2 regions of the Cellvibrio sp. 25HG11W-0 genome follow, and region 2 is predicted to be linked to the other one. Evidence: predicted binding sites of a transcription regulator. Region 2 holds the regulator's gene; the other holds the start of a gene.
The links. The regulator sigma-54, encoded in region 2, starts transcription at its own class of promoters, with help from an activator protein. The targets are predictions, from matches to a motif close to TGGCACANNNNTTGCNNT.
Positions count from the first base shown of each region.

Region 1: the regulator sigma-54 is predicted to act here: its motif matches at 5,446-5,463, upstream of AC0KUT_RS04800 (pilin).

Region 1 is NZ_CM174230.1:1,148,480-1,155,820, reverse strand. Features, by position in the region: gene AC0KUT_RS04820 (DUF1631 domain-containing protein) at 1-2,312, opposite strand, end outside; gene nadC (carboxylating nicotinate-nucleotide diphosphorylase) at 2,529-3,383, shown strand; gene AC0KUT_RS04810 (pilin) at 3,388-3,873, opposite strand; gene tfpZ (TfpX/TfpZ family type IV pilin accessory protein) at 3,994-4,749, opposite strand; gene AC0KUT_RS04800 (pilin) at 4,860-5,387, opposite strand; gene pilB (type IV-A pilus assembly ATPase PilB) at 5,773-7,341, shown strand, end outside.
Region 2 is NZ_CM174230.1:3,838,189-3,845,529, forward strand. Features, by position in the region: gene AC0KUT_RS16015 (BolA family protein) at 1-143, opposite strand, end outside; gene AC0KUT_RS16020 (MlaC/ttg2D family ABC transporter substrate-binding protein) at 333-947, opposite strand; gene AC0KUT_RS16025 (hypothetical protein) at 1,030-1,191, shown strand; gene AC0KUT_RS16030 (KpsF/GutQ family sugar-phosphate isomerase) at 1,426-2,397, shown strand; gene AC0KUT_RS16035 (KdsC family phosphatase) at 2,455-2,991, shown strand; gene lptC (LPS export ABC transporter periplasmic protein LptC) at 3,049-3,657, shown strand; gene lptA (lipopolysaccharide transport periplasmic protein LptA) at 3,644-4,210, shown strand; gene lptB (LPS export ABC transporter ATP-binding protein) at 4,216-4,941, shown strand; gene AC0KUT_RS16055 (RNA polymerase factor sigma-54) at 5,185-6,810, shown strand; gene hpf (ribosome hibernation-promoting factor, HPF/YfiA family) at 6,926-7,216, shown strand; gene ptsN (PTS IIA-like nitrogen regulatory protein PtsN) at 7,338-7,341, shown strand, end outside.

The DNA of each region.
Region 1 (7,341 bases), 2.2 Mb from region 2:
CCCTGGGTTATATTGTTCACTAAAGCTAAGTGTTGTGGATCTGCCTGCTGCGCTTGCACAACGATAGGCACATCTACCTCTTCTGCTTCCGCCTCTATCTCAACGGTAGCGGGTATCTCCGCATCTATAACCTTAGCGGCTTCAACAACAACTACTTCGCTTGGAACTGCCGTTAATAGAGAGGAGTTTTCTGTCTCACTTAAAGGTTTTGATGCAGCATTCGCATTTTCAATCGACGTCATGTTTTGAGCCGCAACAGGTTCAACCACTGAGGTTTCAGCTTCTCTCACCACAGTCAACAACTGAGTCGGCGCCTCAGCAACAGCTACATTGGGTTTTGCAACTGGCTTGGTAATACCCGTAGAGGTTGCACGTTTTTGTGCATTCTGTTCTGCCATCAGCTGTGCTTTTGCTGCTAGCGCATCAGATCCAGAAATCGCCGCTGTAGGCGCAGCTTTTTGCTCTGCATCGCCACGCAAGCGAGCTAAGTGGACAGTTTCTAACTGCTTAAAAAGCTGTGTCGTTTCAAAAGGGCTAAAAGAAATGCTTTCCAATCCAGAGCGTAACTTCTGCAATAACTCAGGCACTAATTTCAGCAATTTTTGACGATTATCTTTATCCATAGGTGCGCAGACGCTCCACACCAACTGCTGGGCAGTGATAGAAGCATTCAACCATTCTTGGCTATCGACACCACGCTTAAGCGACGTAATGAACATGACATTTGCCCAAGCCTCACGAAGTAATTTCGCAACGGCCAAGGGAAGTTCACGTCCCTTGCACACGCGGGTCAACTCAGCATCAACTTGTGCCCTTGCACGCTCCGATTTGGCCTTTCCATCTTCTGCATCAATGGTGCGCTGCTCAAGGATTTGAGCGCGACGCTTCTCTTTGTCCAAAAACGCACGAAAATCAACTAATAAGCGCTCGAACAAGCTCATATCAGTTTCAAAGTCAGCAAGCACCGCTTGCACAGTCTCTTCCATTTTACTGAAGAGACCATCTTTACGCTGATTGTCGTTTACAGACTCTTGCCAGCCTAAACAAGCCATCGCCATTTCGTTCAATAAACGACGCGCGGGATGCCCGCCCTTACTGAAAAAACTTTTGTCGGCAATTGCCACTTTTACCATGGGAATCTGCAAGCGACCAATAAGCGCCTTCATGGGCGCCGCTAAATTGCGATCATCCAAAATAAATTCAAACATCATGCTCACCAAATTGATGACATCATCATCCACTTGGTTAATCGCAACAGCCGCTTTCTCTTCCGTGCGCAAGAGCTCATTTAACATTTGACGCAAGCTGACCGGAGCGCCCTGCGCAGCAGGCTGATGCTGAACCTGCGACAATACTTTTAATAAGTTATGGGTCGTGATTTCTTCGCCAGCAGCAGGCGCAGACGAGCGACTATTTGAACCAAGTAAGTCGCGCAAATTAAGCAACACTTGATTGGTTTGCTCGTCATAATTCAAACCACCCGTGTCACTCGCAACACGATTAACATCACCATTAAAGCCCGCACTTAATCCTGCACCATAGTGATCGCCCACCAAATTTGAGGTGTTCTTTTTATTAGGCTTTTGCAACTCCTGCTTCAAAGACGGCAACACATTCGCTTCAACAAGTGTTTTATTTAAGCTATCAAATAGCTGACCTAGTTTACGCATCACTAAATTATCAAATAACTTAAAGAGCACTAGCTTCGCTTTAACATCTATCTGCAAAATTTGTGTAGCTTCGGTAAAGGCATTACAAATTACTTCGACACCCAGCGGGTTGTTTTTTTGATAGACCTTAATGGGCACTAACTGATCGATTCGCAGGGTCAGATGCTGAATCGCTTCCGCAAACTGCTCCCCCGCCTTATTGACCATAGACTCAGTGGCGACCATTTCCTCTAGCTCATCATTCTTCACCAATGACAAGTCATCTAAAGACACAGGCTTATCAATCGCTTGAGATTCTTCACGATAGGCGTTGTGATCAAGAAGTTGGGCAAAACTTATGTCAATTCTGCGAAAGAAGGTTGTCTCCATGGCACGACGGCGAATTCGCACTTCGCGCATAGAGTCAAAATATATGTTTTGATCATGATTATTATTGGCCTTATCAGCCAACTCAAACATCGCATCATCCACGCGCTCAAACAGCTCGCGTAGCAACACCTGTAGAAGCTGACGCGACTTGTCGCGTAAAGTATGCATGGCGGCAGGCAGGCGCGCCAAAGCAATTTGAGACTGCGCATTGGAGTTGCGCTCTACGTTGAGCTGTACAACCTTTTTGGGGTCGGATTTACTCGCTTCGCTCATGATCAATTTACCAATAGGGGGTAACTTAGGTAATTGAAGTATAACCAAGAGCAAGACATATCTAGGAAGCAAATGATAAGATCGAGAGGCATATCACAAATAGCAATAACTGAGTTTTATTCTTAGTATTTTTTAATCATTTTTTGGAATTAGTGCTCTTATTTTTCTCTATCAACATCCGAATTCCATCCATATTTGTATAACCAGGTCAGCCCAATGCAACTCATCGCCCACTCAATTTCAAACCTTGAACAAGATATCGTCAGCAGTGTCACGGCAGCTTTAGCAGAAGATGTAGGCTCAGGCGACATTACCGCACAACTCATTCCCGCAGAACAGCAGGCGGACGCCAAAATTATTACGCGCGAACCCGGTATTTTTTGTGGTCAAGCTTGGGTAACTGAAGTTTTTAGGCAATTAGATCCTCACGTTAGCATCGAATGGCATGTACAAGACGGCGATCAATTATCAGCCAGCGAGTTACTATTTACACTAAAAGGTAATGCGCGCAGTTTGTTAACAGGTGAAAGAAGCGCCCTGAATTTTGTTCAAACCCTTTCAGGCACCGCCACTACAACTCACCAATACACGCAGTTAATTGCACACACAAACGTAAAACTTTTGGATACACGCAAAACCATTCCAGGGTTACGCAGTGCACAAAAATACGCAGTGCTCTGCGGCGGCGGAAAAAACCATCGCATTGGTTTGTATGATGCCTTTTTAATCAAAGAAAACCACATAGCCGCCTGTGGTGGAATTGCACAAGCAATAGCACAAGCACGCGAGGTGGCGCCCAACAAACCGATAGAAGTTGAAGTGGAAAACTTAGAGGAATTCGCTCAGGCACTGAATGCGCAAGCCGATATTATTATGCTCGATGAATTGTCGCTGGAAGACATGCGCACTGCAGTTTCGCTAAGCAATGGCAAAGCAAAATTAGAGGCCTCAGGCAACATCACAAAAGAAAACCTGATAACAGTTGCCGAAACGGGGGTAGATTATATTTCTATAGGCTCGCTGACGAAACACTGTAAAGCGATGGATTTATCGATGCGGATTGTCATATAACACCTTACTTACATTCACTCGGAGCATACTTTGCTGGCAATGTTCCTAATGGGCGATTTGTCAAACCTCGCGCGGTTGCGGTTGTTACCGTAGAGCTGCCGCAAGCCCAATCAATTGCACCAACAGATGAAGGAATAGGAACAACACCCTGTACATTCGGTGAAAAAGTCAGAGTGGTACCGTTAAGCGTAGTGGGTATTCCATTAGCCGCAGTTGCGAGCACAAAAACAGATATTGTCCAAGGAGTACCTTCCACAACCCTAAGGTCAGCAATATATTTTGATTGTCTTTCAGTAATAGCACTGGCGTTATACCTTGTGGCAGCGGCTGTCATGCCAATAGTGCTGTCTGTTTGATACGCTTCACTCATTAGTGCTTTTACTGCAGAAGCAGCAATCAGCCCCTCACCTAATTTTGCTCGAACGGTATAGTCTTGATATGCAGGCAACGCTATTGCAGCCAGAATCCCAATGATTGCCACTACAATCATTAACTCGATCAATGTAAACCCATCATCTTTTTGCTTCACTATATTCACCCTCTATAATTTTTAGCATCCCTTCCTATTCAGCAAAAAAAATGCCACATCGACTTTATTTGTTTTATTGCATTACTTTTTTACATCTCTCGCAAAAATTCCCCCCAACGGTTTTAATTTGCTTATTTTTAAAATCTTTGAATTATTAGCATCAACAAATACCGTCAAATCATGGGCCCTTCCAATTAAGGGGATGTACCCAATTTCGTCACATTTGGACGCGCACAGTCCAATAAACTCATCCAACTCAGACTGAATGTTTTCTCCATTGAGCCTGCGTAATTGATCTAACCCCCTAAGTTGCTGCTTTACATCCTGCTCTATTTCATCATATTCCACATAATATTCCGGGATGTTTTGTACATCGCGCCCCCCAGACACTGCCGCCAAGACAATATCCCGTGCCTCCTGTTCATTTTCAGGCAGCCTTGCCCCTATGACTTTCGGGCCGAATAGAGGCAACCTTTTAAATTCTGGCTTAGTAACAGCCAGCAAATCTTCCTTTGTTATTTCATTCGCATATACAACATCAAACCTGTCTGCGTTAAACACCAAATAAACAGGCCGCGCGAGAAACAACACCACCACACCATAAAACAAAGCACCCAATTGAATTAGTACCACAAACATCATGTCTCGTTTTAATTCGCGCTTTTTAGGGTTAAAAATAATGAGCGTGATAAGCGGCCCCAATACCCAGTCAACCAAAAGCAATAATACAAAGATCTCATAAACACCACTCGCGTAGGCCAGTAACCCAGGATACCAGAGCAAAAAAACTAGCGCCGCAACCAGCCCAACAACTCCAATGGAGGCCAGTAGATGCATAAAAGACGCTTGATATCTATTTAACGCCAAAATAGAAATCATAAAAAATTCTCCAAAAAAAACGCCCGCAAGCGGGCGTCATTAAATCTAATGTTTAATTATCTAACAAATTAACGACACTCAGACGGCGCATACTTTGCTGGCATAGTACCCACTGCACGACTTGCCAATAAACGAGCTGTCGCGGTCTGAACGGTTGCACTACCGCACGCCCAATCAACAGCACCCGCAGATGCCGCAGTAGGGGCAGCACCTTGCACATTAGGTGTGAATGTTAATGTTGTAAGATTCAGACCGGTTGGAATACCATTTTCGGCCGTCGCACGCAAAACGACAGTAATAGTCCAAGGCGTAGCTGTCTGAATTGTTACATCTTGTACATACTTAGATTGTCTTTCTGCCAGAGCGGTGGCATTGAAGCCTGTAGCTGCAGCAGTCAAGCCGGTAATACCGTCAGTTTGAAACGCTTCACTCATCAGGCCTTTTGCAGCAGAACCAGCAATAATTGCCTCGCCCACTTTGGCGCGAACGGTATAGTCTTGGTACGCAGGCAACGCAATTGCAGCCAAAATACCGATAATCGCAACAACGATCATCAATTCAATCAGGGTAAAACCACTTTGCATTGTTTTTTTCATAGAAATCTCCGAGGATTAAGAACGACTAAATTACGTTTTTTGGAAACACAATAAGGAAAGAGCAATCACCGTGCCAACTACCAAGTAACGCTGTCTTCATTTAGCGCACACCAACAATCTAAAGCTTGAAATCAAAACTCACGCTCCAAATCCAAAACTTGCTGCGCATGCTTACAACCGCCCTTGTGACAATTTTTGTCATCAAGTGACAAAATCAAATCAAATAATACACACAGCTACAATCAATTAGCGTAACTAGCCCCTTGTATTCATATTAAGAGATGCAATACTAGATCACATAAGATTTGCTGCTCAAAGAGCAGCTATTTTGGATGCACTCTGCCAGCGCCTCCAAATTCCCACCCAACCTCAGGTAATTCGTTGTATGAACTCCCCAGCCGTCACCCTGAATGGTTTAGCGCGCCGCCTCGTAGCGGATAACTTATTGGATCTGGAGCTTGCACGCAAAGCAACGCTACAGGCAACAAAAGACAAGGTTCCATTTGTACAGCATCTTGTTGTGCATTCTATTCTTGATGCACGCACTATAGCCCAAGTCGCCGCCGAAGAGTTTGGCTCCCCGATATTCGATTTAGATGCGCTTATTCGCGAGGGAATACCGCAGAAACTAGTCGACGATAAACTCATCAAAAAGCATCACACCCTACCTTTAGCGCGCCGCGGCAATCGCCTTTTTCTGGCCGTTACTGACCCCACCGACCTACATGCGCTCGATGAGATAAAATTTAACACCGGAATCAATACCGAGGCAGTTCTCGTCGAGGCAGACAAGCTTAAAGTTGCCATTGAAAAGTACCTGAATGCACAAGAAGAGACTCTCGGAGACGCACTAGGAGGGCTCGATGATGATCTCGATGATATGGACGTTGAGACTATTGATAACAACCACCCAGCCGAGGATAAGGATGGCCTTGAAGCTGACGAAGCGCCAATCGTTAAATATATAAACAAAGTCCTGCTCGATGCAATCAAAGGAGGCGCTTCTGACATCCACTTTGAGCCCTATGAGAAATCTTATCGAATTCGCTTCCGTACTGATGGCGTTTTACACGAAGTGTCGCGCCCACCCGTAAATCTTGCATTCCGCATGGCAGCTCGCTTAAAAGTTATGTCGCAAATGGATATTTCTGAGCGCCGAGTTCCTCAAGACGGCCGCATAAAACTGAAGGTATCAAAAACTCGCGCCATCGATTTTCGTGTCAACACTCTACCCACACTCTTTGGCGAAAAGATTGTACTGCGTATTCTGGACCCCAGCTCCGCAAAATTAGGTATTGATGCCTTAGGCTACGAAGATGTTCAGAAAAAGCTCTTTATGGATGCTCTGGCTCAGTCGCAGGGTATGATTTTAGTGACTGGCCCAACCGGTAGCGGTAAAACCGTCTCACTCTATACGGGCCTTAACATTCTTAATACTCCTGAGTTAAATATTTCGACCGCAGAAGACCCCGTCGAAATAAACCTTGAGGGAATTAACCAAGTTCAAATGAATACCAAAGTCGGGCTTACCTTTGCGGAAGCCTTGCGCTCCTTCTTACGCCAAGACCCCGACATAGTGATGGTAGGGGAAATCCGTGACCTAGAAACCGCAGAAATTGCCATTAAAGCTGCGCAAACAGGTCACTTGGTGCTTTCTACCCTTCACACCAATAGCGCCCCTGAAACATTGACCCGCTTGATGAATATGGGGGTTCCTGCGTTTAATATTGCAACCAGTGTGAGCTTGATTATTGCTCAACGCCTTGCACGACGCCTCTGCCCTAGCTGCAAAAAAGTCGCCACAGACATTCCTGCCGACATACTTACACAGGAAGGCTTTGATGAAATTGGCATTCCACGCGAAGAGTTTCAACTTTTTCACGCCGTAGGCTGTGAAAAATGCACGGGAGGCTATCGCGGCAGGGTGGGCGTTTATGAAGTGGTTCGCATTACC
Region 2 (7,341 bases):
GGCATTAAACCGGCGAAGGCAGGGCTAACTAGCACCAGGCCTATGTGATCACCCATTACTTCTACGTTCTTCACATCGCAGTCAGGGATGTGATTTTCAATCAGCGCTTTAATTTGTTCGGCTTGCATAGTGTTACTCGACATGATGATTTGAGACCGCTACAGCCTCAAACATAGAAAATATCAAACAAAGAAATAGAGAAAGGCGCGAAGTTTACCGGAATGTCGCGTCTATCGCACCCGAAAATACACCCGCGTAAAAACAACAGCCCCCGCCAGAAACTGGCGGGGGCTGTGCGCAATGCCTTAAATACAATTAAGCATCAATATGAATTAAGCATCCGCCAACCAATTGGCAACCACTTTATTAATATCGCCGTTTTGCTTTTTATAGGCCGCCTTAAACTGACCACTAAAGGATTGTCCAAGGTTAACGCCGTTAAGCACCACATTTATCAACTTCCAACCGTCTTTGCCCTGCACCATGGTGTAATCCAGCTTATGTGAAGCACCCTCTTTGCTCACCTCCTGCTTAACCACTACACGGTTGGCGTTTTTGGGGTCCTTAACAACGCCCAAGAGCTTAATCTCGCTGTCGGCATAACCCGCAATGCCCTTGGCATAGGATTTCACCAAGCCAGAGCGAAACACTTTAAGGAATTCACCGCGCTGAGCAGGGCTAGCTTTAGCAAACACGTCTTTGCCCATCACCGCACCGGCGATAAATTGAAAATTCACCACGCCATCAAGCACACCCTCCACTTGCTTGTAGTAGGCTTCATCGGCGGTATTAGCCGCATTCTTAGCCTTCACAAGGCCGAACAACTCTTGCGCAACCTGTTCAACCACTTGCTCCGGTTCAGCCGCAGCAGAGGCAAAGGGGGCACACAACACCGAGCAAAGAGCAAGAGCAGCAGCAGCTGTTACACGGATATTCAGATATTTCATTGAGAACCTTCCATTTTCTTGAGAGGAGATAAATTCTGGGAATCGAATGTCACACATCGAATCACACTTATTCGGGGCGAAAATGCGAATTACAAGCCTTATCCCAGTAAAAAATCACACAGCGAGCGAACCAGATTCAATGAATGTAGAGCGCCGCTTTGCGTTAATACACGGTACGCAAGTCAGACCAAAGCAACCCAAAGAAGTGCCCGACCTGAGCAAAACCTTACAGGGTTTAGGTTAACAAGGGCTGAATCAAGCCGCTACTGCCGAAAGCCAGCGCCCGTCTAAAGGCTGCTCTCCCCACCCACAAAAACAAACACATCACTGGCAATTGGCGGCTAGTTTGGTTGCAATTGCTGCTCATTTTACCCCCAAATTTAATTCCATCAGCTCCAGCAACGTAATTTTTAAGTATTTCCCGCGATTTTGCCCGCTATAATGCCCCCCCCACTGCAACCGCCAATCGAGATTACCCATGGCATCATTCGATTACATCAGCTCCGGTTTGCGCACCGTGCGCCTCGAAGCTGAAGCCGTAGCCGCTCTTAGCAACCGTATCAATCAAGACTTTACTGCCGCCTGCGACCTGCTCCTCAACTGCCGCGGGCGCGTTATTGTGACCGGCATGGGCAAATCGGGCCACATCGGCAAAAAAATTGCGGCCACGCTTGCCAGCACCGGCACTCCTGCTTTTTTTGTGCATCCGGGTGAAGCCAATCACGGCGACCTTGGGATGATCACCAAAGATGATCTGGTCTTGGCCATCTCCTACTCTGGCACCTCGAGCGAAATAGTGTCCATTTTGCCGTTGCTCAAACGCGCCGGTATTAAAATTATCAGCATGTGTAGCAAGCCCCACTCTATTCTGGGGGAGGTCGCTGAAGTCAATTTGGATATCAGCGTCGTCAGCGAAGCCTGCCCGCTTGATCTCGCGCCCACCTCCAGCACTACTGCCACCTTGGTAATGGGCGATGCGCTCGCCATAGCGCTGCTGGAAGCGCGCGGTTTTACCGCAGAAGACTTTGCCTTCTCACATCCCGGTGGCGCCCTCGGTCGCAAGTTGCTTATGCGTCTGAGCGACATAATGCACACCGGTGCCGACATTCCGCGTGTCGCACCCGATGCATCGCTCTCTCAAGCATTGATGGTCATGACCGACAAAGGTTTTGGCATGACCACTGTCATGGACGAGCACAACTGCTTGCTCGGCATTTACACCGACGGCGACTTGCGCCGCAGTATCGACAAGGGCATAGATATTCGCATCGCCAAGGTAAACGAGCTGATGAACCCCAACCCCAAAACGCTAAGCAGCACCATGCTCGCCGCCGAAGCCTTAAGGGTCATGGAGGAAACAAAAATCAATGTGCTTCTGGTGACTGATGAGCAGCAACAGCTAATAGGTGTTGTGAAAATTAACGACATACTGCGCGCTGGCATTATCTAAGTAATCTTGCCTGAACATCTTCGTCCCTAAGAAACGACATACAGGATCAAAATAAGTATGAATCCCGAACTGCAAACCCGCGCTGCGCGCATTAAACTTCTACTTTTAGATGTCGATGGCGTACTGACTGATGGCCGCCTGTTTTTTGGCAATCAGGGCGAAGAATTTAAATCCTTCAGCACGCTCGATGGCCAAGGCATTAAAACCCTGCAAAAAACTGGCGTGCAAGTAGGCATAATCACCGGTCGCACCAGCAATTTGGTCGCACGTCGCGCCGCCGATTTAGGTATTACCATTTTGGTGCAAGGTCGCGAAGACAAGTGGGAAGCCCTGCAAGAGATTTTGCAAGAACACCCCATGGAATTAGAAAACATTGCGTTCATGGGCGACGACTGGCCCGACCTCACCGTAATGACCCGCGTTGGGCTGGCATTCACAGTTGCCAACGCACACTTCAGCGTGGCTGAACGCGCCCATTGGCAAACTAAAGAGCGAGGAGGCGAAGGTGCAGTGCGTGCCGCCTGTGATTTATTAATGCAAGCACAGGGCACTTTTAACGCCGCACTCAGTCATTACTTGCCGCCCAGCCCGTAATTAAAGACTGAGCGACCGCTAAAACCCGCAGATAAACCAACCGACACTGGAACACCCATGTTGATGCGCAGTATTAATAAGCTCCACCACTACATTCCTGTGCCCTGGCTATTAGTTGGGCTGTTACTGGGTTTCTTTTTGCTAGTACTTAAACCCAAAGAAGACCTGCAAAATAACAATACTGCCGACGGCTCCAGCTTCCCGCAATTTTATATGCGCGAATTACAAACACGCGAGTTCGATGATCAAGGTCGCGTGCACTTTCAGCTCACCACACCACTGGTGACGCACTTTCAGCCAGACCCTACAACACCCTCAGCTGCAGACTTCACCCTCATCACCGAACCCAAAATGGAATTTTATGGCAGCGACACGCCCGAGCCTTGGCATATGAGTGCAGCATTAGGCCGCAGTGAAAATGACAGCCAAGTATTGCGCCTCATCGACAATGTTGTGATTCAACAAACCTCAACCAGCCGCGGGCTGATTGAAATCACCACCAGCGAATTGCGCATGCGCCCCAAAGAGCAATTCGCCGAAACAGACAAAGCTGTTAAGATGCGCAGCGCCAAAGGTCAGATAGATGCAGTCGGCATGAATGCACAACTGAACGAAAGCCGTATTGAATTAATCTCTCAGGTCAAAGCCGTTTATGAACCTCGCTAAACCCTTTTTATATGTTCCCACGGCGCTAAGGATTAGAGCTAAATGCTTTGCCACCCTTGCACTGCTGATTATTAGCTGTCAATTTAGCAGCCAAAGCCTAGCGCTGCCCAGTGACAAAAATGAAACCATTCACGGTTCCGCTGATCGCTTGGTCGTCGATCAAAAGAACGGGATCGCCACCTATACTGGCGCCGTGCAAATTCAGCAGGGCTCGCTAGTAATCACCGCCGACAAAATAATTATCCAAACCAATCCTGATAGCTCCGTAAAAAAAATGCTCGCCACTGGCATGCCAGCGCGCTTCCAACAGCAGCCTGAAGCCGCTCAAGGCGTGATTACCGCATCAGCCAATAGCATTACCTACACGCCTAACAAAGAACATCTGCTGCTGGTAGAAAACGCCTCGCTCGAACAAGATGGCGCGGTCATGAGCGGCCCAACGATTGATTACGATCTCGTAAAAGAAGTTATGAAAGCTGCCGGCAACACCAAAGGCGGCAATAATCAGCGCATTGAAATTGTAATCCCACCAAAATCTGACGTGAAAAACTAATTGCTATGGCCAGCCTGTTTGCCCGAAACCTCGCAAAAAGCTACAAAAAACGAAAAGTGGTTATAGATGTATCTATCACCGTCAACAGCGGTAGTATCGTCGGCCTGCTCGGCCCAAACGGTGCGGGGAAAACCACCTGTTTCTACATGATCGCCGGGCTAGTACCCGCCGATATGGGCAGCGTCCATATCGATGACCAAGATATTACGCACCTGCCCATTCACGGCCGCGCGCGCGCAGGCATCGGCTATTTACCGCAAGAAGCCTCAATCTTTCGCAAGCTGACTGTCGCCGACAACATCATGGCGATTCTCGAAACCCGCAGCGACCTGAACCGCAAACAGCGTCTCGCCAAGCTCGAGTCACTGCTGGCAGAATTTCACATCACCCATATTCGCGACAGCCTCGGCATGGCGCTCTCGGGTGGTGAACGCCGCCGCGTAGAAATCGCGCGCGCACTCGCTACAGACCCCAAATTTATTTTGCTCGATGAACCCTTTGCCGGGGTCGACCCTATTTCGGTAAACGATATTAAAGAAATTGTTCGCCACCTCAAGGATCGCGGTATTGGCGTACTCATCACCGACCACAACGTGCGCGAAACCCTCGACATCTGCGAGACCGCCTACATCGTGAGCGAAGGCCGCATCATCGCCGAGGGCACACCCGAAACCGTGTTAAACAACAGCCAAGTGCGCGCAGTCTATTTGGGCGAAAATTTCAGGCTATAACATCAGCCAATCTTATATAGCGGCCAGCTGAGTGTTTTTTCGGCAACTCAGCTAAGCCCCGCATTCATTGCTAACCCCAAATTAACTGTACTTAACACCGCAAACTCCCACTTGACAATGATCAAAAAATGCACTCTAGGCATAAAGATTGCTTAGCCTTATTGCTTGCAAGCCAAACCCTGTCTAAACTCTACCTATCCGATGTTCGTTTTCATCCTGCGTTAAGGGTTTGTCGTTCTCATAATGAAGCAATCTCTCCAGCTAAAACTCGGTCAACAACTGACCATGACTCCGCAGCTGCAACAGGCCATTCGCCTGCTGCAACTCTCCACTCTAGATCTGCAACAAGAGATTCAAGAGGCGCTAGAATCTAACCCCATGCTAGAGGTCGAAGAAGGCTTCGAAGGCTCAGATAGCGGTCAAGCTACGGGCGAGCAAGACAGTGCCGATTATGACCGCAAGCAAGAAATTGCTACCGAGACAAAAAACAGCAGCGATGATGAGTTCTCCCTCAACGACAAGCTAACCGATACCTACAGCTCTACCGATGCAGGCGCAGACAGCTTTAGCGAAAGCACCCCCGACAACGATCTCTACGGCGATGGCGACGGTTTTGGCGAGGGCGACACCTTTAGCGAGAGCGCTAGCGAATGGAACGAATCCATTCCCAGTGATCTCCCTGTCGACACCAGCTGGGATGATGTATATCAATCATCCAGCTCCAGCGCCTCCAGCAACTACGATAACGACGACAATGATTTTGAAAGCCGTCGCGCCGCTACCGACTCCCTTTACGATCACTTGATGTGGCAGCTCAATCTGACCCCCATGTCAGATACGGACCGCATAGTCGCTATGGCCATTATCGATGCGGTAGAGCCGAGCGGTATGCTCTCCATTACCATTGAGGATATTTACGAAGGCCTACTGCAAGACTTTACCGACCTTGAGTTAGACGAAGTGGTCGCCGTGCAACATCGCCTCCAACAGTTTGACCCCTGTGGTGTCTGCAGCCAAAACCTCGCGGAATGCCTGCTGGTACAACTGCAGCAATATGACCCTAAAACCCCACTGCTAGAATCTGCCAAGCTGATTGCCAAGCTATACCTGCCGCTGCTAGGCAGCCGCGATTACCGCCAATTAATGCGTCGCACCAAGCTCAAAGAAGCGGATTTGAGTATTGCAGTCAGCCTTATCCAAGGCCTAAACCCCCGCCCCGGCGATATCATTGAAAGCGGCGACACGGAATATGTGGTGCCCGATGTATTTGTCGATAAGCGCGAAGGGCGCTGGGTAGTAGAACTCAACCCCGATATAGCACCGCGCCTACGCATTAACTCCGGCTATGCGTCCATGGTGAAGCGTGCCGACTCCAGCACCGACAACACATTTTTAAAAGATAACCTGCAAGAGGCCCGCTGGTTTTTGAAAAGCCTGCAAAGCCGCAATGAAACCCTGCTCAAAGTCGCCAGCTGTATTGTCGAAAAACAACGCGGCTTTCTCGATTACGGCCCCGAAGCCATGAAGCCTCTGGTATTACACGACATTGCCGAAATTGTAGAAATGCACGAATCAACCATTTCGCGCGTAACCACACAGAAATACATGCACACCCCCCAGGGCATATTTGAACTTAAATACTTTTTCTCCAGTCATGTCAGTACTGACAGCGGCGGCGAATGCTCTTCAACGGCAATCCGTGCGATCATTAAAAAACTGGTGAGCGCAGAAAACCAAAAGAAACCCCTAAGCGACAGCAAAATTACCGACTTATTAGCCGAGCAAGGCATTCAAGTAGCGCGTCGCACCATCGCCAAGTATCGCGAGTCACTCAATATTCCACCGTCAAACGAACGGAAAATACTTTAACGAAGGCAGTATATTTCAACTGTCTTAAACTGATTTTGATTGGATCAAATTTATCAAGGATGTTTGCGCGGTTGTGCTCGCACAACACTTTTGTGTCTACCTAGAGGAAGTATCTATGCAAATAAACATCAGTGGTCATCATCTGGAAGTTACCGAAGCGCTCAGAGACTACGTCACCAGCAAAATAGAGCGCCTTAGCCATCACCATGACCGCATTACCAGCACCCAGGTTATTCTCTCGGTGGATAAATTAATTCAAAAAGCAGAAGCGACCATGCATGTGAGTGGCAAAGATATATTTGCCGACGCCACCCATGAAGATCTCTATGCTGCCATAGATGCATTGGCCGACAAGCTTGATCGCCAGTTAATTAAGCACAAAGAAAAGATGCGCAGCCACCGCTAGCCGGTTGCCCAGCTGCCCTAAGCGCCACACAATCGGCATTTAGGGCGGCCCAAAAACAGTTTTGTACCAACCCCGATGGGCAACCATCCCTGCTGAGAGATGTTCACACATCGTCAATGTTATGC